Acuticoccus sp. I52.16.1: one gene and its partner. The protein of the gene in region 2 binds, or shares a complex with, the protein of the main gene of each other region. Links are inferred from orthologs where the notes say so. Each region holds a gene or a part of one and is shown on either strand. Other genes may lie near its edges. The genes, in order: accD and accC.

What was found.
Region 1: the proteins of accC (region 2) and accD are in contact, whole or in part, in a solved structure (PDB 8UXZ), measured with the Escherichia coli proteins. The link is inferred for Acuticoccus sp. I52.16.1 from one-to-one orthologs.

The regions. Positions count from the first base shown.
Region 1 is NZ_CP094828.1:3,605,834-3,615,719, forward strand. Bases 6,888-9,886 are described here. They hold accD (acetyl-CoA carboxylase, carboxyltransferase subunit beta), read left to right. Parts: upstream 6,888-7,881; coding sequence 7,882-8,892; downstream 8,893-9,886. Other genes in these bases: MRB58_RS16275 (hypothetical protein), read left to right, coding at 6,888-7,070; trpA (tryptophan synthase subunit alpha), read left to right, coding at 7,067-7,885; MRB58_RS16290 (folylpolyglutamate synthase/dihydrofolate synthase family protein), read left to right, coding at 8,898-9,886. In the rest of the region: 3-hydroxyacyl-[acyl-carrier-protein] dehydratase FabA, read left to right, coding at 1-341; fabB (beta-ketoacyl-ACP synthase I), read left to right, coding at 383-1,603; enoyl-ACP reductase FabI, read left to right, coding at 1,596-2,468; MRB58_RS16255 (phosphoribosylanthranilate isomerase), read left to right, coding at 2,465-3,184; MRB58_RS16260 (glycosyl transferase family 90), read left to right, coding at 3,260-4,339; MRB58_RS16265 (glycosyl transferase family 90), read left to right, coding at 4,362-5,396; trpB (tryptophan synthase subunit beta), read left to right, coding at 5,529-6,755; more of MRB58_RS16275, read left to right, coding at 6,756-6,887.
Region 2 is NZ_CP094828.1:3,177,008-3,193,123, forward strand. Bases 5,848-8,699 are described here. They hold accC (acetyl-CoA carboxylase biotin carboxylase subunit), read right to left. Parts: upstream 8,021-8,699; coding sequence 6,674-8,020; downstream 5,848-6,673. Other genes in these bases: MRB58_RS14465 (DUF2155 domain-containing protein), read left to right, coding at 5,848-5,971; aat (leucyl/phenylalanyl-tRNA--protein transferase), read right to left, coding at 6,012-6,677; accB (acetyl-CoA carboxylase biotin carboxyl carrier protein), read right to left, coding at 8,022-8,468; MRB58_RS14485 (DsbA family protein), read right to left, coding at 8,655-8,699. In the rest of the region: MRB58_RS14445 (response regulator transcription factor), read left to right, coding at 1-315; MRB58_RS14450 (ATP-binding protein), read left to right, coding at 339-1,724; MRB58_RS14455 (valine--tRNA ligase), read left to right, coding at 1,825-4,617; MRB58_RS14460 (trans-aconitate 2-methyltransferase), read left to right, coding at 4,620-5,390; more of MRB58_RS14465, read left to right, coding at 5,399-5,847; more of MRB58_RS14485, read right to left, coding at 8,700-9,416; MRB58_RS14490 (Rne/Rng family ribonuclease), read right to left, coding at 9,683-12,751; MRB58_RS14495 (N-acetylmuramoyl-L-alanine amidase), read left to right, coding at 13,489-14,793; MRB58_RS14500 (penicillin-binding protein 1A), read left to right, coding at 15,031-16,116. UniProt on the Escherichia coli protein: This protein is a component of the acetyl coenzyme A carboxylase complex; first, biotin carboxylase catalyzes the carboxylation of the carrier protein and then the transcarboxylase transfers the carboxyl group to form malonyl-CoA.

The DNA of each region.
Region 1 (9,886 bases), 430 kb from region 2 along the record:
AGGATCTGTGGTTCTTCGCGTGCCACTTCAAAGGCGATCCGGTGATGCCGGGCTGCCTCGGCCTCGACGCGCTGTGGCAGATGCTCGGCTTCTTTCTGGGCTGGGTCGGCGGGCAGGGGCGCGGCCGCGCACTCGCCGTCGGCGGTGTGAAGTTCACGGGCATGGTCACGCCCAAGGTCAAGCTGATCGAGTACGGCATCGACCTGAAGCGGGTCATGCGTTCGAAGCTGACGCTGGGCATCGGCGACGGCTGGTTGAAGGCGGACGGTGAGGCCATCTACAAGGCCGAGGATCTGAAAGTCGGCCTGTTCAAGGACGGGGCGGAACCCGCAGGGAGCTGACCGGTGTCGGTCGCTGCACGGGGCCCCGCAAGAGGAGCACTATGAGACGCGTCGTCGTCACCGGGATGGGCATCGTCTCGCCATTGGGCGGGTCGACGCAGGAGGTGACCGCATCGTTGCAGGAAGGCCGGTCCGGCATCGTCCGGGCCGACGCCTATGCAGAACACGGGTTCCGTTGCCAGGTGCACGGTGCCCCCACCCTCGATCCCTCCGAGTCCGTGGACCGGCGGGCCATGCGCTTTCACGGCGGCGGCACGGCGTGGAATCACGTCGCGATGGACCAGGCGATCCGCGAGGCGGGCCTCGAGCCCTCCGAGATCTCCAACGAGCGCACGGGCATCGTGATGGGCTCGGGCGGTCCGTCGACGCGCACCATCGTCGAGGCGGCGGACATCGCGCGCACCAAGGGTCCCAAGCGGATCGGCCCCTTCGCTGTGCCCAAGGCGATGAGCTCGACCGCGTCGGCGACGCTGTCGACGCACTTCAAGATCAAGGGGATCAACTATTCGATCTCCGCGGCGTGCGCGACGACCAACATCTGCATCGGCCACGCGTCCGAGCAGATCCGCCTCGGCAAGCAGGACATCGTCTTCGCCGGCGGCTGCGAGGAGCTGGACTGGACTCTCTCGGTCCTGTTCGACGCCATGGGCGCCATGTCGACCCATTACAACGACACGCCGGCGGTCGCCTCGCGCCCGTTCGACGTCAACCGCGACGGCTTCGTCATCGCGGGGGGCGGCGGCGTCCTCGTGCTCGAGGAGCTGGAGCACGCCAAGGCGCGCGGCGCGCCGATCATCGCCGAGATCGTCGGCTATGCCGCGACCTCCGACGGCCATGACATGGTCGCCCCGTCCGGCGAGGGCGGTGCGCGGGCCATGCGGATGGCACTGAAGGAAGCGGGGGACCGCAAGATCGATTATATCAATCCGCACGCCACGGCGACGCCGATCGGCGACGCCAGCGAGGTCGAGGCGATCCGCGCCGTCTTCGGCAAGGACATCCCGCCGATCTCCGGCACCAAGTCGCTGTCGGGCCATGCCCAGGGCGCGGCCGGCGTCCACGAGGCGATCTACTCGCTGCTGATGATGCGGTCCGGCTTCATCGCCGCCTCCGCCAACATCGACGAGCTGGACCCCGCGTTCGAGGACGTGCCGATCGTGCGCCAGCGGCGCGACAACGTGGAGCTGAACACGGTGCTCTCCAACGGCTTCGGCTTCGGCGGCACCAACGCCTCGCTGGTCCTGGCGCGCTACGATGGGTGAGCGCATGGGCCTGATGGCGGGCAAGCGCGGCGTCGTGATGGGCGTTGCCAACAATCACTCGATCGCGTGGGGCATCACCCAGTCGCTGGCGGCCGAGGGCGCCGAGATCGGCCTGACCTACCAGAACGACCAGTTCGGCCGCCGCGTGCGCCCCCTGGCCGACAAGGTGGAGGCCGCGTTCCTCGAGCAGTGCGACGTGGAGGATCTCGCCTCCGTCGACCGCCTGTTCGACACGGCGGCCAAGACCTGGGGGTCGATCGACTTCTTCGTCCACGCCGTCGCCTTCTCCGACAAGAACGAGCTGAAGGGCCACTACGCCGACACCACGCGCGAGAACTTCATGCGCACGATGGTGATCTCGTGCTTCTCCTTCACCGAGGCGGCCAAGCGCGCCGCGGCCCTGATGACGGGCGGCGGATCGATGCTGACGCTGACCTATGGCGGCTCGGTCAAGGTGATGCCGAACTACAACGTCATGGGCGTGGCCAAGGCGGCGCTGGAATCGTCGGTGCGCTACCTGGCGGCGGACTTCGGCAGCGCGGGTATCCGCGTCAATGCCATCTCGGCGGGTCCGGTGCGCACCCTGGCGGGCGCCGGCGTCACCGATGCGCGGCTGATGTTCAACTACCAGCGCAAGCACTCGCCGTTGGCGCGGACGGTGACGATCGACGAGATCGGCCGCTCCTCCGCCTACCTCCTGTCGGATTATTCGACCGGGGTGACGGGCGAGATCCATTATGTGGATTCGGGCTACAACATCATGTCGATGCCCAAGCTCGACGAGTTGCGCGCCGAAGAGCGCCGCGAAATCATCGAGGAGAAGGTCGAGGCGGAAGCGCCCGGCATCCTCGCCGAAGAATCGTGATCGACGCCGGCCTGCGGATCGATCGCCGCTGGCCGGCGCCGTCCCGGGTGCCGCGGGTCAAGATCTGCGGCATCACCCGGCCGGACCTCGCCGATGCCGCGATCGCCGCCGGTGCCGACATGATCGGCCTCGTCCACTTCGCCCCCAGCCCCCGCCACCTGACGCTCGACGAGGCACGCGCCATCGCCGACCACGTGCGCGGCCGGGTGACGCTCGTCGCCCTCACCGTCGATGCCGACGATGCGACGCTGGACGCGTTGGCCCGCACCGTTCGACCCGACGCGATCCAGTTCCACGGCAAGGAGCGGCCGGCGCATGTGGCGGCGGTCGGCGCCCGCCACGATGTCGCCGTCGCCAAGGCGGTGGGAGTCGCGACGCGCGCCGATCTCGCCGCGGTGGGCGACTATGCCGGCGCGCTGATCGTGCTCGACGCCAAGCCGCCGAAGGGGGCGGACCGCCCCGGCGGCCACGGCGCCGCGTTCGACTGGTCGCTGCTCTCCGCCATGCCCGCCGATACGCCGTACATGCTCTCCGGCGGCCTTTCGCCGGAGACCGTGGGCGCGGCGCTCGCCACCGTCGGCCCCTACGCGCTCGACGTCTCCTCCGGCGTCGAGACCGACCGGATCAAGGACCCCGCCAAGATGGCCGCCTTCGTCGCCGCCGCGCGTGGCGGCGGCGCGGCGCGGCGCGGCGCTGACGCGGTGCATCCGGCTTGACGCTGCCGGACGCGGCATGCCTATAGGCCCGGCGCCGGAGCGGGCACGGTACGCCTCCGGGGCCGGAGTATCCCAATGAACGAGGTGTCTAGGGTGGAGACGGGTTCGCCGGACCAGTCCGATGTGGTCATCACGCCGTCCAAGGCGGACCGGTTGAAGACCTATCTCGCGCCGCTGCTCGACCTCGAGGACAAGCGCTTCCCGCTCGACCCGGAGAAGACGCTGATCGCCGCCGGCAACCGCTCGTTCGAGCATGCCTGCAAGCGCTCCGAGCCATATATCCGCCGCTTCGGCCTCGCCACCAACGAGACGATGCGCAACCTCTTCGTCGAGGGATATTGGCGACCGATGGTGCTGGCGCACCGCCGGGTGGGTGTGAAGCGCCGGTTCCAGCTCGTCCTGGGCGACAACACCACGCCCTCCCGCTCGCCCACCTTCCACAAGGCCCGCAAGATCGAGGGCAGTGGGCTCGACGTGTTGGCCCCGCTCAACCGGCCGCGCCATTTCGCGCTGCTGCGCCACTCGGCCAAGTTCGACCGGCCGTTCGGCGAGAAGACCGGCAAGGTGCTGTGGCGCGGCGCGACCACCGGCGACTTCACCCTGCGTCAGCCGATCGCGCGGTTCGACCTCTACCTGGGCTGGGAGCGTTGGGAGGCGAACCCGGACTTCGACTTCGGTTTCACCAACCTCACCCCCAACAAGGCGAACTACAAAGGCGGGGTCGACATCGACACGTGCGAGCGGCCGCGCATGGGCGTGGAGGAGCAGCTCCACTACAAATACCTGCTCTGCCTCGAGGGCAACGACGTCGCGAGCGGGCTCAAGTGGATGCTGTCATCCAACTCGCTGGTGCTGATGCCGCGGCCGACGATGGTCTCGTGGGCCTGCGAGAGCCTGCTGCGCCCCGGTGTCCACTACGTCGAGGTGAAGCCGGACCTGTCGGATCTGGAGGCGGTGTTCGCCTGGTGCGAGGCGCATCCGCGGCAGTGCGAGGAGATCGCGCAGAACGGCAAGAGCTTCATGAAGCCGTTCTACGACGAGGATCTCGAGACCGAGCTGTTCGACACCGTCGTGCGCCGCTACCACCGCCTGATCCGGCTCTACAATCCCGACGCCGAGGCCGATGACGCCGAGGCCGCGGAGGCCACGGATTAGGCCGCGCGCAGACACCGCGCCGGTGGTGCCCGAACCCCGGCTCGCGCTCTCGGCCGACGAGCGGTTGGCGCTCTACCTCGCGCCCCTCGCAGCGCACGCGCGCCAGCGCTTCCCCACCACGGCGGACGCCGCGCTCCTTGTCAACCCACGAAAATCATTCGCGTTCTCGCTGGAGCGGTCGCGCGATTATCTGGCGGACAAGTCGTTTCGCGACGATCCGGTCGTGCTGGCGCGGCTCCAGGAACTCTACGTCGACCCGGTGGTCGCCGCCTATCGGCGCCTCGGCCTCGACCGCCGCTTTCAACTCGTCATCGGCGACGATCTGACGGCGAACACCACGCCGACCTACCACAAGGCGCGGCGCATCGAGGACGGCGGCGCCTCGGTCCTGCTGCCCCTCAACGAGCGCCGGCATTTCGAGCCGATCCATACCGTCGAGGCGAGCGACGTCCCCTTCGACGAGAAGCAGGGGCGCGTGGTGTGGCGGGGGGCGACGACGGGCTACTTCCGCGCCCGGCCCCACGGCAGCCGCTATCACCTCTATCGCCATTGGGACCGGTTCGAGGCGAATGCCGGCCTCGACCTCGGCTTTTCGCCGATCGTGCAGCTCTCTAAGGGGTTCGCGGCCGCGCACGGGGACATCGAGCGGTGCGCCAGGCCGCGCCTCACCCTCGCGCAGCAGTTGCAGGCCAAGTATCTCCTCGCGCTGGAGGGCAACGACGTGGCCTCGGGGCTGAAGTGGATGCTGGCGTCCAACTCGCTCGTCATCATGCCTCGGCCGACGAACGAGTCGTGGGCCTGCGAGAGCCGTCTCGTCCCCGGCGTCCACTACGTCGAGATCCGGCACGATCTTGCCGATCTCGAAGAGGCCTATGCCTGGTGCGAGGCGAACCCGCGGGCGTGCCGTGAGATGGCCGAGAACGGGAAGCGGTTCATGCGCGGTTTCCGCGACAAGGCGCAGGAAGCGACCCTGTTCGACGAGGTGGTGCGCGAGTACCATCGCCGTGTCCGCCTCGTCGACCCGCACAATCTGGTGACGGGCGAGGTGGCACGATAGCGTGGGAAGCGTGCGCCTGCGCGCCTTGACCCGCCGCGGTCCTTGACCGCACCGAACCAGTCATGCTGTGTGACCGGCGGCGCGCCGACCTTTTTGTCCGCCGCCTCTCCGCCAATTCTGCGAGGCCCGACGGTGAGCGAACGCCCCAATTCCTTCCGCAATGGACCCGACGAGCGCGGGCGCTTCGGGATCTTCGGCGGCCGCTTCGTCGCCGAGACGCTGATGCCGCTGATCCTGGAGCTGGAGAAGGCCTGGGACGCGGCGCGCGACGATCCGGCATTCGCGGCCGAGATCTCGTCCCTCGGCACGCATTATATCGGCCGCCCGTCCCCGCTTTATTATGCCGAGCGGCTGTCCGAGGAGCTGGGCGGCGCGCGCGTCTACCTCAAGCGTGACGAGCTGAACCACACCGGCAGCCACAAGATCAACAACTGCATCGGCCAGATTCTGCTGGCTCGGCGCATGGGCAAGACGCGCATCATCGCCGAGACGGGCGCCGGCCAGCACGGTGTCGCGACCGCCACGGTTTGCGCCCGCTTCGGCCTGCCGTGCGTGGTCTACATGGGTGCCAAGGACATCGAGCGGCAGGCGCCGAACGTCTTCCGCATGCGGCTCCTGGGCGCCGAGGTGGTGCCGGTGACGAGCGGCGCGGGCACGCTGAAGGACGCCATGAACGAGGCGCTGCGCGACTGGGTCGCCAACGTCGAGAACACCTACTACCTCATCGGCACCGCCGCGGGGCCGCACCCGTACCCGGCGATGGTGCGCGACTTCCAGTCCGTCATCGGCACCGAGGCGCGCACGCAGATCCTGGAGATGGCCGGCCGGCTGCCGGACCTGATCGTGGCGGCCGTCGGCGGCGGCTCCAACGCCATCGGCCTCTTCCATCCGTTCCTCGACGATGCGTCCGTCGCCATCACCGGTGTCGAAGCGGGCGGGGAGGGGCTCGACGGCGACAAGCACTGCGCCTCGCTGACCGCCGGCGCGCCGGGCGTGCTGCACGGCAACCGCACCTACCTCCTGCAGGACGACGACGGGCAGATCCTGGAGGGCCACTCCATCTCCGCCGGGCTCGACTATCCCGGCATCGGCCCCGAGCACTCGTGGCTGAAGGAGAGCGGGCGCGTCTCCTACGTACCGATCGGCGACGAGGAGGCGCTCGGCGCCTTCCAGCTCCTGGCCCGGACCGAGGGCATCCTGCCGGCGCTGGAGCCATCTCACGCGCTCGCCCATGTGGCGAAGGTTGCGCCGACGATGGGGCGTGACCAAATCGTGCTGATGAATTTGTGCGGGCGCGGGGACAAGGACGTCCACACCGTCGCCGCCGCTCTCGATGCCCGCGCACAGAAGGCCAATTAGTTGTACGCTCTCGTTTACATGCTCGACATGACCACGGTTCAGCGCGCGATGCCGGCGTCCGAGGTCGATCCCGAGACCTGGGCCGACCGGCAGGTCGCCGAGGTGCTGCTCACCCATGGCGGCGACTGGTGGCACGGCCGCTTCTTCGTCTTCTCCGGCGAGGATGCGCTGGCCTCGATCTACCAGAACGTCGAGCGGCTGCGCTCGATCGACTGGTTCGTCAACGCGCTGGAGAGCATCGAGGTGTTCGCCATCTCGCACAACTCCGACATCGGCGCCCTGTTCGGCATCCAGACCAAGCACAGGGGGCACTGATGAGCCGCATCGCCGCCCGCTTCGAGGCCCTGTCGCGCGAGGGTCGCGCCGGCCTCGTCACGTTCGTGACCGCGGCCGACCCCGATATCGAGACCTCCGCCGCCATCCTCGACGCGCTCGCCGAGGCGGGCGCGGACGTGATCGAGCTCGGCATGCCGTTCACCGACCCGATGGCCGACGGTCCGGCGATCCAGGCCGCCTCGCTGCGCGCGCTGAAGGCCGGCGGATCGCTGACCGTCACGCTGGATCTGGTCCGCCGCTTCCGCGCCGGAAACAGCGACACGCCCATCGTCCTGATGGGGTATTACAACCCGATCTACCATCGCGGCGTCGACACCTTCCTCGCCGAGGCGAAGGAGGCCGGGGTCGACGGGCTCATCGTCGTCGACCTGCCGCCGGAGGAAGACGACGAACTGTGCCTGCCGGCGCGCGGCGCGGGCCTCGACTTCATCCGCCTCGCCACGCCGACGACGGACGATGCGCGCCTGCCGGCCGTTCTCGCCAACACGTCGGGCTTCCTCTATTACGTCGCCATCGCCGGGATCACCGGCACCGCGAGCGCCGCCGCGACCGACATCACCCGCGCCGTGACGCGGCTGAAGGGGGCGACGGACCTGCCGGTCGCCGTCGGCTTCGGTGTGAAGACGCCGCAGCAGGCCGCGTCCATCGCGCGCGTCGCCGATGCCGTCGTGGTCGGCTCGGCCATCGTCGACACCATCGCCAAGGCCGCGCCCGGAGAGGCGGCCACCGCGGCCAAGACTTTCGTCGCCGCGCTTGCCAAGGGCGTCAGGGACGCCCGGAAGGTTGCTGCATGAACTGGATATCGTCCGTCGTTCGTCCGAAGATCTCGTCGTTCTGGACGAAGCGGGACACGCCGAAGAACCTGTGGATCAAGTGCCCGGAGACGGGCGAGATGGTGTTCCACCGGGATCTCGAGCAGAACGGCTGGGTCGTGCCGGGCTCCGGCTTCCACATGCGCATGCCGCTCCTCGACCGTCTGGCCTCGATCTTCGATGCCGGTGCCTACGAGACGATGGCGCTGCCGGCGGTTCCGCACGACCCGCTGAAGTTCCGCGACGAGCGCCGCTACCAGGACCGCCTGCGCGATGCCCGCGCCAAGACCGGACGCGACGACGCCGTCACGCTCGCCAAGGGCACGCTGGAGACGATCCCGGTCACCGTCGCGGTGCAGGACTTCGCCTTCATGGGCGGCTCGCTCGGCATGGCCGCCGGCGAGGCGATCGTGCTCGGCGCGCAGACCGCGCTCGCCGACAAGACGCCCTACATCCTGTTCGCGGCGTCCGGGGGCGCGCGCATGCAGGAGGGGATCCTCTCGCTCATGCAGATGCCGCGCACCACGGCCGCGTTGATCGCGCTGCGTGAGGCGGGGCTGCCATACGTCGTCGTCCTCACCAATCCGACGACCGGCGGCGTGACGGCGTCCTACGCGATGCTGGGCGATGTCCACATCGCCGAGCCGGGCGCGCTGATCGGCTTCGCCGGGCCGCGCGTGATCGAGCAGACCATCCGCGAAAAGCTGCCCGAGGGCTTCCAGCGCGCCGAGTACCTGCTCGACCACGGGATGGTCGACATGGTCGTCCATCGCCACGAGATGAAGGCGACGCTGGGCCGCCTCCTGCGCGTGCTGCTGCACCGCCCCGCGCTCGCCATGGGCGCGCTGCCGGCGCCGGACCACGAGGCCGACTCCGCCGCCAACGGCGCCGGCGCACCGGTGGCCGTCACCAACGGCGCCGCGCCTGCCGAGACCGTCTCCACCCCGCCGGAGACCCCGGACGAGGAGACGGCGCCGGTCGCGTCGTGACGACGATGGACGCCACCAGTCCACTGCTGGAGCGGATCTCGGCGCTGCACCCCAAGCGGATCGACCTCTCGCTCGGTCGCCTGGAGCGCCTGCTCGAGCGTCTCGGCAACCCCGAGGCGCGCCTGCCGCCGGTGATCCACATCGCCGGCACCAACGGCAAGGGCTCCGTCTCGGCGATGCTGCGCGCCATGCTGGAGGCGGACGGCAAGCGCGTCCACGTCTACACCTCGCCGCACCTCGTCAGCTTCAATGAGCGCATCCGCCTCGGCGCGGAGGGGGGCGGCCGCCTCGTCGGCGACGACGTGCTGACCGACGCCCTGGAGCGTGCCGAGGCCGCCAACGGCGGTGAGCCGATCACCTTCTTCGAGATCACCACCGCCGCCGCCTTCCTGCTCTTCGCGGAGATGCCGGCCGACGCGCTGGTGCTGGAGACCGGCCTCGGCGGCCGGCTGGACGCGACCAACATGGTCGAACGGCCGATCGCCTCGGTGCTGACCACCATCGGGATCGACCATGTGGGCTTCCTCGGCCCCACTTTGGGCGAGATCACCATGGAGAAGGCCGGCATCATCAAGCCGGGCGTGCCGGTGATCTGCGCCCCGCAGAAAGACGAAGTGACGGCGGTCGTCGAGCGGCAGGCCGGCATCGTGCGTGCGCCGCTGCATCTCGGCGGCATGGACTGGACGGTGGCACAAGAGAACGGCCGCCTCGTCTATCAGGACGAGAACGGCCTGGTGGACCTGCCGCTGCCGCGCCTGCCGGGCCGGCACCAGACGGTCAACGCCGGCGTCGCCATCGCCACCGCGCGCACGACCGGCATCATCGACCGTCCCGCCTCGCTGGAAGCGGGCATGACCACGGTCGACTGGCCGGGCCGCATGCACCGTCTGACGCGCGGCCGCATCGTCGACTGGGCGCCCGCGGACGCCGACATCTGGCTCGACGGGGGTCACAACGCCGACGCCGGAGAGGTGGTCGCGGCGGCGCTGGCGGA
Region 2 (16,116 bases):
GCCGGCAACGCCTCTAACGACTACGTCTGCGGTCCGGTGGAGCTCGATGCGCGGGCGAGCCGGGTGACGGTGGACGGCACGCTCATCAAGCTGACCTCGCACGAGTACCGGGTGCTCGCCTACCTGATGATGCACCAGGGCCGGATCGTGTCGCGCACCGAGCTGACCGAGCACCTCTACGACCAGGACTTCGACCGCGATTCCAACACCATCGAGGTGTTCATCGGCCGCCTGCGCAAGAAGCTCGGCGCCGATATCATCGAGACGGTGCGGGGCCTGGGCTACCGCGTGTCGGAGCCGGGCGCGGCCGACTGAGCGCCCGGCGTGAGGCGCGCGGCATGAGGATCTGGCCCAAGTCGCTGTCGGCGCGGCTGCTGCTCACGTCCCTGACGTGGGCGACCTTCGCGCTGGTGGCGACGGGCATCGTCCTCGTCTCGGCGTTTCGCACCACCGTCGAGGCGCGGTTCGACGATACCCTCAACGTCTACCTCGCGATGCTGATCGCCCAGCTCTCCGAGCAGGACGACGACCGCTATGGCGGCATCCCGCCGGACCTCGGCGAGCCGCGCTTCGTGCTGCCGCTGTCGGGCTGGTACTGGATGGTGGTCGACAGCGCGACGGGGGAGGTGGTGCAGACCTCCGAATCGCTCGCCGGCGACGTGATCGACATGCCGGAGGGGTTCGAGACGAACGTCGGCTACGCGGCGCCGCACCAGGGGTACGGGCAGGGGCCGACGGGTGATGCGCAGCGCCTCATCGCCCGCCGCGTCGCCTTCGCCGATGGGCAGTGGGTGATGGTCGTCGTGAGCGGTGCGGCCTCCACCATCGCCGCCGACACCGCCTCCTTCACGACGCGCCTGGCGCTCTATCTCGGCTCGTTCGCGATGGTGCTGGTGGCGGTGACGTTCATCCATTGGCGGATCAGCCTGCGCCCGCTGCGCCAGCTCGGCCAGGAATTGGAGGCGGTGCGCCAAGGCCGCGTGCAGCACGTCAGCACCAAGTTCCCGACCGAGATCGCCCCGGTCGCCGATGCGCTCAACACGCTGATCGATTCCAACCACGCCACTCTGGAGCGCGCGCGCCGGCACGTCGGCAACCTGGCGCACGCGCTCAAGACGCCGCTCAGCGTGCTCCTCAACGATGCCGGCAACGCACCGGAGCCGCTGCCGCGATCGGTGCGCGAGCAGGTTCACACCATGCAACGCCAGGTGCGCTACTACCTCGACCGGGCCCAGATGGCCGCGCAGGACCGCTTCATCGGCACCACGACCGACGTCGGCCCCGTGCTGGAACGGCTGCACCGGGCGATGGCGCGGTTGGCCGAACCGCGCGGCATCGCGGTGACGCTGGAGCAGCCCAAGGGCATCCAGTTCGCCGGTGAACAGCAGGACCTGGAGGAGGTCGTCGGCAATCTGGTCGACAACGGCCTGAAGTGGGCGGACCGCGAGGTGATGATCCGCGTGCGCCCCAGCGACGAGGCGCTCGCGGGCGCCGCCTTCAAGCGCTCCTTCGTGATCGAGATCGTCGACGACGGGCCGGGCCTTTCGGAGAGCGAACGCAGCGAGGTCGTCTCGCGCGGCAAGCGTCTCGACCAGACGAAGCCGGGCAGCGGGCTGGGTCTTTCCATCGTCGCCGAGCTGATCGAGCTTTATGGCGGTAGACTGGACCTCGGCCGAGCCGATATGGGTGGGCTGCGCGTGACGGTGCTGCTGCCGCGGGCCTGAGTCGTCGCGGCCGGTGCCACTGCGTCGCCGCAATGGTGAACGTCTTCGTTGACGAGAGGCGGTGCAGGGTCTTAGGCACACCGTCTAAGGGTGTGGATCCATGTTCGAAAAGACCTACGACGCGGCGTCGATCGAGCCGCGCATTCGCGAAGTTTGGCAAGAGGCCGACGCGTTCCGTGCCGGCGCGGGGGCGGGGAGGGATGCGCAGACCTTCTGCATCGTCATTCCGCCGCCGAACGTGACGGGCTCGCTCCACATGGGGCACGCCCTCAACAACACGCTCCAGGACGTGATGGTCCGCTTCGAGCGGATGCGCGGCAAGGACGTCCTGTGGCAGCCCGGCACCGACCACGCCGGCATCGCGACGCAGATGGTCGTCGAGCGTCAGCTCGCCGCCAACGGTGAGCCGACGCGCCGCGAGATGGGCCGCGAGGCGTTCCTGGATCGCGTCTGGGCGTGGAAGGCGGAGTCGGGCGGGGCCATCAAAGGCCAGCTCGACAGGCTGGGCGCGTCCTGCGACTGGTCGCGCGACCGCTTCACCATGGACGCGGGCCTCTCGGAGGCGGTGCTCACCGTCTTCGTCCGCCTGCACAAGCAGGGGCTGATCTACCGCGACAAGCGCCTGGTCAACTGGGACCCGAAGTTCCTGACCGCGATCTCCGATCTCGAGGTCGAGTCCAAGGAAGTGAAGGGGACGCTGACCCACTTCCGCTATCCGCTGGAAGGCGTGACGTTCGACCCGGAAGACCCGTCCACCTACATCGTCGTCGCCACCACGCGGCCCGAGACGATGCTGGGCGACACCGCCGTCGCCGTCCACCCGGAGGACGAGCGCTACGCCCACCTCATCGGCAAGAACGTCGTCCTGCCGCTGGTCGGCCGCCGCATCCCGATCGTCGGCGATACATACTCCGACCCGGAGAAGGGCTCGGGTGCGGTGAAGATCACCCCGGCGCACGACTTCAACGACTTTGAGGTCGGCAAGCGCCACAAGCTTCCCGTCATCAACATCTTCGACGAGCAGGCCGCCGTCCTCCTGGAGGGCAATGCCGACTTCGCCGCCGGCCTCGACCCGGCGACAGTCGCCGCCCTGGTCGACGAGCTGCACGGCGAGGACCGCTTCGCCGCGCGCAAGGCCATCGTCGCCAAGATGGAAGAGGGCGGCTTCGTCGAGAAGATCGAAGACAACGTTCACATGGTGCCCTACGGCGACCGGTCGGGCGTCGCCATCGAGCCGTTCCTGACCGACCAGTGGTACGTCAACGCCAAGCGTCTCGCCGGCCCGGCGATGGACGCGGTCAACGAGGGCAAGACCAAGTTCGTCCCCGCCAACTGGTCGAAGACCTATTTCGACTGGATGGAGAACATCCAGCCCTGGTGCGTGTCGCGCCAGCTCTGGTGGGGCCACCAGATCCCGGCATGGTACGGGCCGGACGGCAAGATCTACGTCGAGCGCTCCGAGGCCGACGTCGCCCGCACCGCGACGATCCACTACGGCACGCCGATCCGCTTCGCCCCGCGCGCCGAAGCGCTGGCCGCCTGGGAAGCCGGCACCGAGGGGGAGACGCTCCTCTACCGCGACGAGGACGTGCTCGACACGTGGTTCTCCTCGGCGCTGTGGCCGTTCTCCACGCTCGGCTGGCCCGAGCGCACGCCGGAGCTGCGGAAATACTACCCGACCAGCGTCCTCTCGACCGGGTTCGACATCATCTTCTTCTGGGTCGCCCGGATGATGATGATGGGCATGCACTTCCTCAACCAGGTGCCGTTCGACACCGTCTACATCCACGCCCTCGTCCGCGACGAGAAGGGCGCCAAGATGTCGAAGTCGAAGGGCAACGTCGTCGACCCGCTGGAGCTGATGGACGAGTTCGGCGCCGACGCGCTGCGCTTCACCCTCGCCGCGATGGCCGCCCAGGGCCGCGACGTGAAGATCGCCAAGGCGCGCGTCCAGGGCTACCGCAACTTCGCCACCAAGCTCTGGAACGCCACCCGCTTCGCCGACATGAACGAGTGCCGCATCGACCCGGCGTTCGACCCGGCGGACGCGCAGGGCACCCTGTCGCGCTGGGTGCTGACCGAGGCGAACCGCACCGCCGGCGACGTCACCCGCGCGATCGAGGCCTACCGCTTCAACGACGCGGCGGCGGCGATCTACCGCTTCACCTGGAACACCTTCTGCGACTGGTTCCTGGAACTCGCCAAGCCCGGCCTGATCGGCCAGAACGAGGACGAAAAGAAAGAGCTGCGCGCGGTGACGGCCCACGTCATCGACCAGATCCTCGTCATGCTGCACCCGTTCATGCCGTTCATCACCGAAGAGCTTTGGGCGATCACGGCCGAACAGTCCGGCATCGAGCGTGAGACGCTGCTGATCCACACCCCCTGGCCCACCGGCGGGTTCGAGGACGGCACGGCGGCCGACGAGATCAACTTCGTCGTCGACCTCGTCGCCGCGGTGCGCTCGCTGCGGTCCGAATCCAACGTCCCGGCGGCGACCGAGGCGGAGGTCGTGGTCGTCGGCGGCTCGCGCGCGCAGGAGGGCTGGCTCGCCTCGCACGACGCCGCCATCCGCCGCCTCGCCCGCGCCTCGGAACTGAAGGTGTCCGACATCGCGCCGCCCAACTCCGCGCAGTCGGTGGTCGGCGACGTCGTCGTCTGCCTGCCGCTCGCCGGTCTCGTCGACCTCGCGGCAGAGCGCGCGCGCCTCGCCAAGGAGCTGAAGCGGCTGGAGTCGGACGTCGCCAAGATCGACGGGCGGCTTTCCAATCCGAAGTTCCTCGAGAAGGCCGACGCCGACACCATCGACGAGCAGCGCGAGAAGCGCGGCGATGCAGAGGCCAAGCTGGAGAAGCTGCGGGCCGCGATCGGCCGCCTGGAACCGGTGGACTGACCATGGCAAGCCCCTCATCCTCCGGCGCGACGCAGGTCTGGTCCGCCGATGCCTACGCGAAGAACGCCCGCTTCGTCGCCGACCTCGCCGGAGGCGTGGTCGACTGGCTGGCGCCACGGCCGGGCGAGCGGATCCTCGACCTCGGCTGCGGTGACGGGGCGCTGACCGAGCGGCTGGTCGCCACCGGCGCCAGCGTCCTGGGTGTCGACGCCAGCACGGACCTGGTCGCCGCCGCCGCAGCACGCGGGCTCGACGTGAAGCTCGGCGACGGTGCCGCGCTGGACTTCGACGCCGAGTTCGACGCCGTCTTCTCCAACGCTGCGCTGCACTGGATGCGCGAGGCCGAGGCCGTCGCCGCCGGTGTCCGCCGGGCGCTGAAGCCGGGCGGCCGCTTCGTCGGGGAATTCGGCGGCCACGGCAACGTCGCCACCATGCGCACCGCCCTCGCCGCGCTCGCCCCTCGATACGACGTCGATCCCGCGCTCGCCCATCCGTGGTACTTCCCGACCGCCGAGGGCTACAGCGGCCTGTTGACGGGCGCCGGGTTCAAGGTGGAACGCTGCGTGCTGATCCCGCGGCCGACCGCACTTCCCGCGTCGGGGGTTGTGGGATGGCTCGAGACCTTTATGAACCCATACTTGAACCAAGCGGGCGCAGCCGCATCGGCGGTTCTGGCGGATGCCGAGGCCCTGCTGGCGCCGGCGTTGCGGGACCCCGACGGGGTGTGGATCGTCGACTATGTGCGGCTCCGCTTCGAAGCGTACGCGATCTGAGGTCTGTGATGCTCCGTCCGGTGGTTGTTGGGATGCTGTCCGCCTTCGCGGCCGTCGGCGCGTCGGCCGCGCTGCTGGTGGGCGACCCGCCGCCGGCCGAGGCGGCGCCGATCGAGAACCCGGTCGCCGTCTTCTCCGGGCTCGACAAGGTGACCGGCCGCATCATCTCGTTCGACGTCTACATCAACGAGACTGTGCAGTTCGGCGCGCTGCGCGTCACGCCGCGCACCTGCCAGACCCAGCCGCCCACGGAAGAGCCCAACACGGTCGTCTTCGCCGAAGTGGACGAGATCACTCTCGATTCGCGCATCCGCCGCATCTTCACCGGCTGGATGTTCGCGGCGAGCCCCGGCCTCAACGCCGTGGAGCACCCCGTCTACGACGTGTGGCTGAAGGATTGCGCCCTGTCGACCGAGGTGGCCCCGCCGCCGGGCTTCGCGCAGGACGAATATGCGCAGGACGAGATGGGCGTGATCGAGCGTCCGGAAGGCTGGCAGCCGATCCCCAAGCCGCGGCCGCCGCATACGCCGCGCGTCACCGAGGAGGTGGTCGACCCCTTCCTGGGCGAGGACGACGGCTGACGGGGCAGCAGCGCGTGGGCGGTAGGGTCGCGGGTGGGCGTCAGTCGCGGTCGAGCGCGGTGAGGACCTCGTCGCCGGTGTAGATGCGGCCGGGGGCGAAGTCGCCTTCGGTGCGCATCGCCTCGTCGAGCAGCGACTGGTAGTGCCGGCGGCTGACCTCGGTGGCGCCGAACTGGCTGAGATGCTCGGTGATGAACTGTGCGTCGAGCAGCGTGAAGCCGCCGATCGCGAGCCGGCCGGCCAGGTGCACCAGCGCCACCTTGGACGCGTCGCGCACGATGGAGAACATCGACTCGCCGAAGAAGGCGCCGCCCAACCGGACGCCGTAGAGCCCGCCGACGAGCATCCCGTCGAGATAGGTTTCGACCGAGTGAGCCTGCCCGAGGCGGTGCAGGCTGGAATAGAGCTGCTGGATACGACCGTTGATCCAGGTCCGCTGGCGGCCCGGCGCCGGGGCGGCGCACCCGTCGATCACCCCGGCGAAGTCGGTGTCGATCCGGACCTCGAACCGCTCCTGGCGGACGAGGCGGGCGAGACGACGGGGGACATGAAATGTTTCGAGCGGCAGGATGCCCCGCCGCTCTGGTTCAATCCAATAAAGACCCGGATCGTCCGCCGATTCCGCCATGGGGAAGATCCCGCAGGCATACGCCTTGAGGAGAACCTCCGGCGTGATCTCGAGGACGATGTTGTCCGGGCTCGTCATACCTTCCCTCTCGCCAGGAAGTTCTCCAGCCAGTGGATGTCGTATGCCCCGTTGGCGATGTCCGGATCCTGGACCAGCTCGCGGAAGAGGGGGAGGGTGGACTCGATCCCGTCCACGACGAATTCGTCGAGCGCCCGCCGCAGACGCATCAGGCACTCGACCCGGTTGTTGCCGTGAACGATCAGCTTGCCGATCAGGCTATCGTAGTAAGGGGGGATCCGGTAGCCCTGATAGACGGCCGAATCGACGCGGACTCCGAGCCCGCCCGGCGGGTGATAGTGCGTGATCGTACCGGGAGAGGGGATGAACGTGCGCGGGTGCTCGGCGTTCACGCGGCACTCGATCGCGTGGCCGTTGTACTGCACGTCCTCCTGGCTGAAGCCGAGCTTGCCACCCGAGGCGACGCGGATCTGCGCGTGGACGAGGTCGAGCCCGGTGATCATCTCCGTGACCGGGTGCTCCACCTGCAAGCGGGTGTTCATTTCGATGAAATAGAACTCGCCGTCTTCGTACAGGAACTCGATCGTGCCGGCGCCGCGGTAGCGCATGTCCTGCATGGCCTTGGCGCAGGTGTCGTAGATGCGCCGGCGCTGGTCCTCGTTGAGGGCCGGGGAACGGGCCTCTTCCCACACCTTCTGGTGCCGCCGCTGAAGCGAGCAGTCGCGCTCGCCGAGCGCCACGGCGTCGCCCTGGCCGTCGCCGATCACCTGGATCTCGATGTGCCGCGGCTTGGTGAGGTACTTCTCGAGGTAGACCTCGTCGTTGCCGAAGGACGCCTTCGCCTCGGCGCGGGCGCGCTGGGCGGCGGAGACCACCTCGTCGGCCGAGCGGGCCACCGTCATGCCGCGTCCGCCACCGCCGGCCGACGCCTTGATGAGCACCGGGTAGCCGATCTCGGCGGCGACGGCGCGCAGCTCCGCCTCGGACCGGATCGCGCCTTCGGAGCCGGGGACGACCGGGATTCCGAGCGCCTTGGCGGTGCGCTTGGCCTCGATCTTGTCGCCCATGACGCGGATCTGTTCCGACGTCGGGCCGATGAAGGTGATGTCGTGCGCTTCCAGGATCTCGGCGAAACGCGCATTCTCGGACAGGAAGCCGTAGCCGGGGTGGACGGCGTCCGCTCCGGTGATTTCGCAGGCGGCGACGATCGCGGGGATGTTCAGGTAGCTGTCGGACGCGGCGGACGGGCCGATGCAGACCGACTCGTCGGCAAGACGCACGTGCATGGCGTCGACGTCGGCGGTGGAATGCACCGCGACCGTCTGAATGCCGAGCTCCTTGCAGGCGCGTTGGACGCGCAGCGCGATCTCACCGCGGTTGGCGATGAGGACTTTGCGGAACATACTATGCGATCGCCAGCAGCGGCTCGCCGTACTCGACCGGCTGTCCGTCCTCGACGTAGATCTCGGTGACGGTGCCGGCACGCTCGGCGATGATCTGGTTCATCGTCTTCATCGCCTCCACGATCATGATGACCTGACCGACGCGCACGGTGTCACCGACGTCGACGAACGGGCGGGTGCCGGGCTCGGGCGCGCGGTAAGCGGTGCCGACCATGGGCGATAGGACCGCACCCTCGGGCGCCTTGGCCGGACCCGTGGCGGGTGCGGTCGGCGCGGGGGCTGCGGGCGCGGCCGCCGGCGCCACGGTCACGGCCGAGGTGCTCACATGCCGCGCGACCCGGAGCTTGGTCTCGCCGTGGACGATCTCGATCTCCGAAAGGTCCGTTTCATGCAGCAACGCGGCGATCGTACGTATGGCCGCTTCGTCAATAGGGGGTGTGTCTGCCATCGCGATACAACGGGACCCTGTCGTGGGGTCGAGGCCTTTCCTGTGGCGTGCGGCCGGCTGCCGCAGAACTCAATGTGTTAAACGCCCATTTTAGTAATGGACTACGCGGATGATCGGAAGACGGGACGTGTCGTCCCGCCGCACCGTCCCCGCCTACCTAGGCGATCCGAACGCCCGCTCCAAGGGCTAGCACTCGTCCGCGCCGCACCGCTGTTGATTGATTCGTGCACGAAGTTGATCATAACCCACCGCGCCGTACTCCATCGTGTCGCCGATGACGTAGGACGGGGTACCTTCGATCTGCAACAGACGGGCCAGACGGGTGCTCTCCTGGATGGCCTCGCCGACGACGTCGGAGCGCATCGTCGCCTCGATCTCGTCGCGCGGCAGGCCCATCTGCTCGACCACGGAGAAGGCGGCCTCGTCGTCGGCACGTCCGTCGCTCGAGAGGAGCTTGCGGTGGAATTCCGGGTAGGCCTCCGGGGCGACCTGGTGCACCGCGATGGACACCGCGCTCGCCCGCACGGACGCCTCGCCCAGCACCGGCAGCTCCTTCATGACGACGCGCAGGTCCGGGTCCGCCTCGATCAGGCGCTCCAGGTCGTCGAGCGCGCGCCGGCAGTAGCCGCAGTTGTAGTCGAAGAACTCGACCAGCGTGACGTCGCCTTCGGGGTTGCCGAGGATGGCGTTGTGGGGGGAGGTCTCCAACTCGCCGCGCACGGCGACGAGGGCCTCGGCCCGCTCCTCCTCGGCGGCGGCCTGGCGCTTGGCCTGCAACGCGCCGAACGCCTCCTCCAGCACCTCCGGGTTGGCGATCAGGTACTCGCGCACGATCGTCTCGACGTCCGAGCGGCTGAGGGCGGGCTGGTCCGCGGCCTGCTGGGCCAGCGCGGGCGTGGCGAGGGCCAGCGAGGCCACGGCGGCCAGTGCAATCAAGGGGCGGGACATAGTCGACCTTTTCGCGTTGGAGGCGTCGCCTTCGATAGCGCGGGACCGGACCCCTCGAAAGGACGCGCGTTGGCGCAGGCGTCACATTCGGTTGACCGGACCGCGGTGCGGATGCCGGGGACCGCCGGGCGGCGCCCGCCGGGTGGATTGCCGCAGCAGGTCGGCGAGATCAAGCGGCACGCTCTGTGCGCTGTGGAGACGAAAACGGCCGGGCCTCCCTGGAGGTCCGGCCGTACGTGGCTTGATGGGCGCAACGGCGCTCCGGCTCAGAAGAACGAGCGGCGCTGCCACCAACCGGCGCGGCGCGGGCGCGCCCCGTCCGACTTCTGTTCCGGCGCCGGTGCCTCGGCCGCCTCTGCGGCCGGTTCCTCGGCGGCGTCCGCCTCGGTGTCCGCGCCGTTGGCGCTCGCCGCTTCGGCGGGGGCGTCCTGCGCGGCGGCTTCGGCCGCGGGGGCCTCGTCCGGCGTCGCCGCCGGCTCCGGGGCTTGCGGCGCTGCGGCGGCCTCGGTCTCGTTCACCGGCGCGGCTTCGGCGGTCTCGCCGTCCTCGGCGGTGTCCTCGTCGCGGCGATGGCGGCGGCCGCCGCGGCGCCCACGACGACGGCGCCCACGCCGATCGTCGTCGCCGTCGGCCTGCATCTCGCCGTCGCCGGTATCCTCGGCGCCGCTGTCCTCGGTGTCGGACTCGGCCTCGACTTCGCCGGTCACGGCGTCACCGCCGTCGGAGGCGACCTGCGCGCCGTCCTCGTCGCCGGAGTTGCCGCGGCTCTCGTCGTCGCGGCGATCGTCGGCGCCGCCGCCCCGCCGCCGCCGGCGCCGACGCCGACGCGACCCGGAGCGTTCGCCGGAGGCGTCCCGCGCCTCGGTGGTCTCGGCCTCGCTCTCGGCCTCGACCGTGCTCTCGTCCTCGCCTTCGATCTCGTCCTCGTCGTCATGCTCGACGATGGCCGCGTCGGGCGCGATCTGCGCGGTGGGCGGCTCGACGCCCGGCTCGCGCACCACCAGCGCACCCGGCACGATGGCAAGGTGCTGGCCCGACAGCGTCTCGTCCGCGTCGACGCCGATCTCCAGCCCGAAGCGCTCTTCCAGCTCGTTGAGGTGCTGGCGCTTCTGGTTGAGGATGTAGAGCGCCACCGTCGCCGAGGTCTTGATGGTCACGTTGTGGTCGGCGTGCTTCAGGAGGTGGTCCTCCAGCGCGCGCAGGCAGTGCAGCGCGACCGACTGCGTGGAACGCACGTGGCCGTTGCCGCCGCACGCCTCGCACGGCACCATCGAGGTCTCGACCATGCCCTGGCGGATCCGCTGGCGGCTCATCTCCAGCAGCCCGAACGGGGAGATGCGACCGACCTGGATGCGCGAGCGGTCGAGCTTCAGCGCGTCCTTCAGGCGCTTTTCCACCTGCCGGTTGTGGCGCTTCTCGTCCATGTCGATGAAGTCGATCACGATGAGCCCGGCGAGGTCGCGCAGTCTGAGCTGGCGGGCCACCTCGTCGGCGGCCTCCAGGTTCGTCTTCAGCGCGGTGTCCTCGATGTTGCTCTCCTTGGTGGAGCGGCCCGAGTTCACGTCGATCGAGACGAGCGCCTCGGTCGGATTGATGACGAGGTAGCCCTTGGAGGGCAGCGTCACCACCTCGGAGAACATCGCGTCGAGCTGCGATTCGACGCTGTACTTGGTGAAGATCGGCGTCGGCTCGAGGTACCGCTTCACGTTCTTGGCGTGAGACGGCATCAGCATCTTCATGAAGTCCTTGGCCTCGCGATAGGCGGGCTCACCGGACACCAGGACCTCGTCGATCTCCTTGTTGTAGAGGTCGCGGATCGCGCGTTTGACGAGGTTGCCTTCCTCGTAGACGAGCTGCGGCGCGATCGACGCGAGCGTCAGGTCGCGCACGCTCTCCCACAGGCGGATCAGGTACTCGAAGTCGCGCTTGATCTCGGTCTTGGTGCGGCTGGCGGCGGCGGTGCGCAGGATGATGCCCATCCCCTCCGGCACTTCCAGCTCGGCGACGGACGACTTGAGGCGCTTGCGGTCGGCATTGTCGGTGATCTTGCGCGACACGCCGCCACCGCGGTCCGTGTTGGGCATCAGCACCGAGTAGCGGCCGGCGAGCGACAGGTAGGTGGTCAGCGCCGCGCCCTTGGTGCCGCGCTCTTCCTTGACGACCTGGACCAGCAGGATCTGCCGGCGGCGGATCACGTCCTGGATCTTGTACTGACGGCGCGGGGCGGCGCGGCGACGCTCGGGGATCTCCTCCAGCGCGTCCTGCTCGCCGATCGAGGTGACCGAATCGTCGTCGTCGTCGTGATCGTTGCGGTCGTCCTCGCGCAGCGCCTCGTCGTCCGAGACGACCGGGTCGGCGAGACCGTCGTCGGACTTCTTGGTCGTCGGCTTCTTGGCGGCGGGGGCGCGCTTGCGGGTGGTGGTGGTGCCCGTCTTGGCCTTCGTCGCGGTGCCGGCGGTGGTGCGGCGGCGCCGCTTGGGCTTCTCCTCGACCGGCTCGGCCTCGCCATCGGCGGGCGTGGCGGCCTCGGCGACGGCCTCGGGCGCGGCGTTCTCGGTCACTGCGCCGGGGGCGGCGTCGGTTTCGGCGGCGACGGTCGGCGCGGCGGCCTCCGCGCGTGCCTCGTCGGAGGCGGGGGAGGGGGTGACGGCCGCGCTCTCCTCGGAGGCGGCGGCGCCGGGGGCGTCATAGGCGGACTCGCCTTCGCCCGTGACCTCGACGTCGCGCGCCGGATTGTCGACGGCGGCGTCGATGTCGGCCTCGTAGGTCTCCTCGACCTGGGCGATGGCGCGGTCGAGCGACACGGGCGCCTCGTCCGAGGAGACGGCCTCTTCGGCGACGCTGGCACTCGGATTGGCGAGTTGCGCCGGGGCGGTCTCGTCGGCCTTGGCCTCGTTCACCGGCTCGGCGGCGGGATCGGCCTTGGCGGCGGACCGGGACTGGCGGCGCGAGTTGCCGCCGCCGCTGCCGGCGTCGTCGCTCTTGGCGCCCCGGCGGCGGCTGCCGCCGCGGCTCTTCTTGGGGGCCTCGTCGTCCTCGTCGGTGCGGGAGGCGCGCTCGTCGGCCAGCAGCGCGGCGCGGTCGGCCTGCGGGATCTGGTAGTAGTCGGGGTGGATCTCGCTGAAGGCGAGGAAGCCGTGGCGGTTGCCGCCATATTCGATGAAGGCGGCCTGAAGCGACGGTTCGACGCGCGTGACCTTGGCGAGGTAGATGTTACCGCGCAGCGGCTTCTTGCTGGCCGCCTCGAAGTCGAAGTCCTCCACCTTCTTGTCGCGAAGGACGACGACGCGCGTCTCCTCCGGGTGGATCGCATCGATCAGCATCTTGTTGGGCATGAATGGGCTCCGGGTACCGCGAGCGTCGGCCGAGGCCGACCGCGTTCGAGCGGTCCGATGTCAGGGAATCATTTGGCGCTGCGGTCCACGTGAGGGACCGGCCGTTGTGGCGTGCGCCGACGGATGCGCTTCGGCCATCAGCGGCGAAGCGGTGTGACCTGTTCACTGCCGGCGTCATCGGCGCGAGGCGCTCGCCTTCCAGGAAGGCGGCGACATCGCGCGGCAGGGCCGGCGACGAAAGGAAGGGGCGGCGGGAGGCGAGTGGTCCGCAAACCGCTGGTCCGACCGGGGAGGGGAGCGGGCAGGGCGCCGCCGCAGCGACGGTGACACGGACGCCGCGCACCATTTCTGGCGTCGGTTCGACCGCTACTTCACCATCACGACTGAGTGGCATCCGCCCGTTGTCTCCTGCGCCAAACAGCCAGGACGCTGCGGTGCGCATACTCGATGTCCGCCCTGTTGCGCCTCGAAGAACCAGCCGGTAGGCCAACGTCCCAAGGCGTGGGGTGGAGAAAAAACTCTTGGGCCGAGCTTCGACCCGCAAACGAGCCGACTCGACCGCGGCCCATCAGAAGCGTAGCCTTATTCGCGGGCTGGCACAACACAAATGCAGGGCCAAGCCTATGAATTGTGGGGGCGACCCTTCGCGTCGAGGTCGATTTTCAGTTCACCTTCAGTCAAGGAAGGTGAGTGCAGCATTCGGGCCGAGCATTCATATGGTAACCGAGCCGCATCCTGTGAAGAGGCAAGGCCCCGCTTTCCCGCCGTTCCGTCAGACTTTCGCGTTCGCGCGGGCTTCGCGGCGGGCCCGCGGCGCCGCCGTCGTCCTGCGCGCCTTCGCGCGGTGGGGCGCGGCGCTCGTCGTCCTCGCGGCGCTGACGGCCCTCGCCGGACCCGCCCGCGCCACCATCCTCGCCGACAGCATCGCCGTCGAGGAATTCCCCGGCGCGACCCGCTTCATCCTCACCGTCTCGGGCGAGCCGCACTACCGCGCCTTCGCGGTCGACGGGCCGCCGCGCCTGGTCATCGACTTCGACGAGATCGCCTTCGCGATCGACGACACGCCCGCCCCCGCCGGGCTCATCGCCGCGTTCCGCTTCGGCAACCTCACGGGGGAGGCCGGACGCATCGTCTTCGATCTCGCCGAGCCGGCGCTCCTGGCTCAGCATGTCTACCTGCCGGCGATCGGTGGCCGCCCGGCGCGCCTGGTGTTCGACATCGAGCCCGTCGGCGCCACGCGCTTCGGCCACGCCGCCATCACCGCCAGCGCCTTGGCCAAGGACGCGCCGCAGCCCACGGTGGCCCCGGCCGGCGGGCGTGTCGTCGTGATCGACCCCGGCCACGGCGGCATCGACCCCGGCGCCTCGACCCCCGACGGGCGCTACGAGAAGGACCTGGTGCTCGCCTTCGCCCGCCGCCTCGAGGCGCGCTTGACCACCATCCCCGGCCTCTCCGTGCGCCTCACCCGCTCGGACGACGAGTTCCTGTCGCTCAGTCGCCGCATCAAGCTGGCGCGCGCCTTCGGGGCCGATCTCTTCATCTCGCTCCACGCCGACGCCGCGCCGCAGGACTACGTCCACGGGGCCACCGTCTATACGCTGTCCGAGCGTCCCTCGGACGCGCAGGCCGGGGCCATCGCCGCGCGTGAAAACCTCTCGGACTCGGTGTCGGGCGCCATCGAGCCGGACCACCAGGAGGAGGTGTCGGGCATCCTCGCCGATCTGCTCCGGCGCGAGACGAAGGCGTTCTCCCACACGTTCGCGGAGCGACTGATCGGCGCACTCACCGCCACCGTCGAAATGAACTCCAACCCGCACCGCTCGGCCCGCTTCCGGGTGCTGATGGCGCACGACATCCCGTCGGTGCTCCTGGAACTGGGCTACCTCACCAATGCCAAGGATGCCGGCCGCCTCCTCGACGACGACTGGCAGGAGGAGGTCGCCGTCTCGGTCGCCGCGGCAGTGGCAGATTTCTTCGATCTCGACCCGCCGATCGGGTCCGAGTGGCTCGCCCGCCGGGCCGAGGCGACGGCCGCGCAGTAATGAAGTTTTGCGAAATGCTGTCGTATGGGATCGAATCGTCGTGAACGGCGCGGCCGGCCCCCGGCCCATCCTCTTGAACGGCTTGTGATTGTCGCCCGCTCTGGGTTAGTCGATATCCGCTGGGTACTCGCCGACCAACGATGACGGAAATCTTGTCGCTCTTTAAGGCGACAGGCGATCGGCGCGGCTGTATTGTGCCGCGGGATGCGAGGCCCTTTGCTCCGGAGGCGCGTCACTGTGTTTAGATTCTTCGTCGGCTTCGTCGGCTTCCTGTTCTCGCTGGGCTCGGTGCTGGGTCTCCTCGCCGCCGCCGGCGTCGGGATCTATATCGCCCAGATCTCCGATACGCTGCCCAGCGTCAACGTGCTGCGGAACTACGAGCCCGAGGTGATGACGCGCATCCACGCCGACGACGGCTCGCTCGTCGCCGAGTATGCCGAGAAGCGCCGCCTCTTCCTGCCGATCCAGGCGATCCCGGTGCGCATCCGCAACGCCTTCCTGTCCGCCGAGGACTCGTCCTTCTACGACCATGCCGGCGTCGACCCGCAGGCGATCATCCGCGCCCTCGTCACCAACCTGAAGAACCGCGGATCCGACTCGCGGCCCGTCGGCGCGTCGACGATCACCCAGCAGGTGGCCAAGAACTTCCTCCTCACCAACGAGGTCTCCTACGAGCGCAAGATCAAAGAGGCGATCCTGTCGCTCCGGATCGAGGCGGCCTTCTCCAAGGAGGAGATCCTCGAGCGCTATCTCAACGAGATCTACCTCGGGCTCGGCGCCTATGGCGTCGCCGCCGCCTCCCTCGTCTACTTCGACAAGTCGGTTCACGAGCTGACCCTGGCGGAGACCGCCTACCTCGCCGCGCTCCCCAAGGCGCCCAACAACTACCACCCCTTCCGCCATGCCGACCGCGCGATCGAGCGGCGCAACTGGGTGCTCGACCGCATGATGCTCGACGGTGTGGCGACCCCCGAGGAGGTGCGCAAGGCCAAGGCCGAGCCGCTGCGCGTCAATCCGCGCGAGCGCTCGCAGTTCCTCGCCGGTGCCGAGTACTACGCCGAGGAGGTCCGCCGCGAGCTGATCGCCATGTACGGCCGCAAGACGCTGTACGAAGGCGGCCTGTCGGTGCGCACCTCGCTCGACCCGGCGATGCAGGTGATGGCCCGCAAGGCACTGATGTCCGGGCTCTTGGAGATCGACCGGCAGAAGGGCTCCTGGCGCGGCCCGGTGCAGACCCTGGAGCTCGCCGCCGGCGAGGATTGGGGGCCAAAGATCGGCACCGTGTCGCCATTGAACGACGTGCCGGAGTGGCAGGTCGCCATC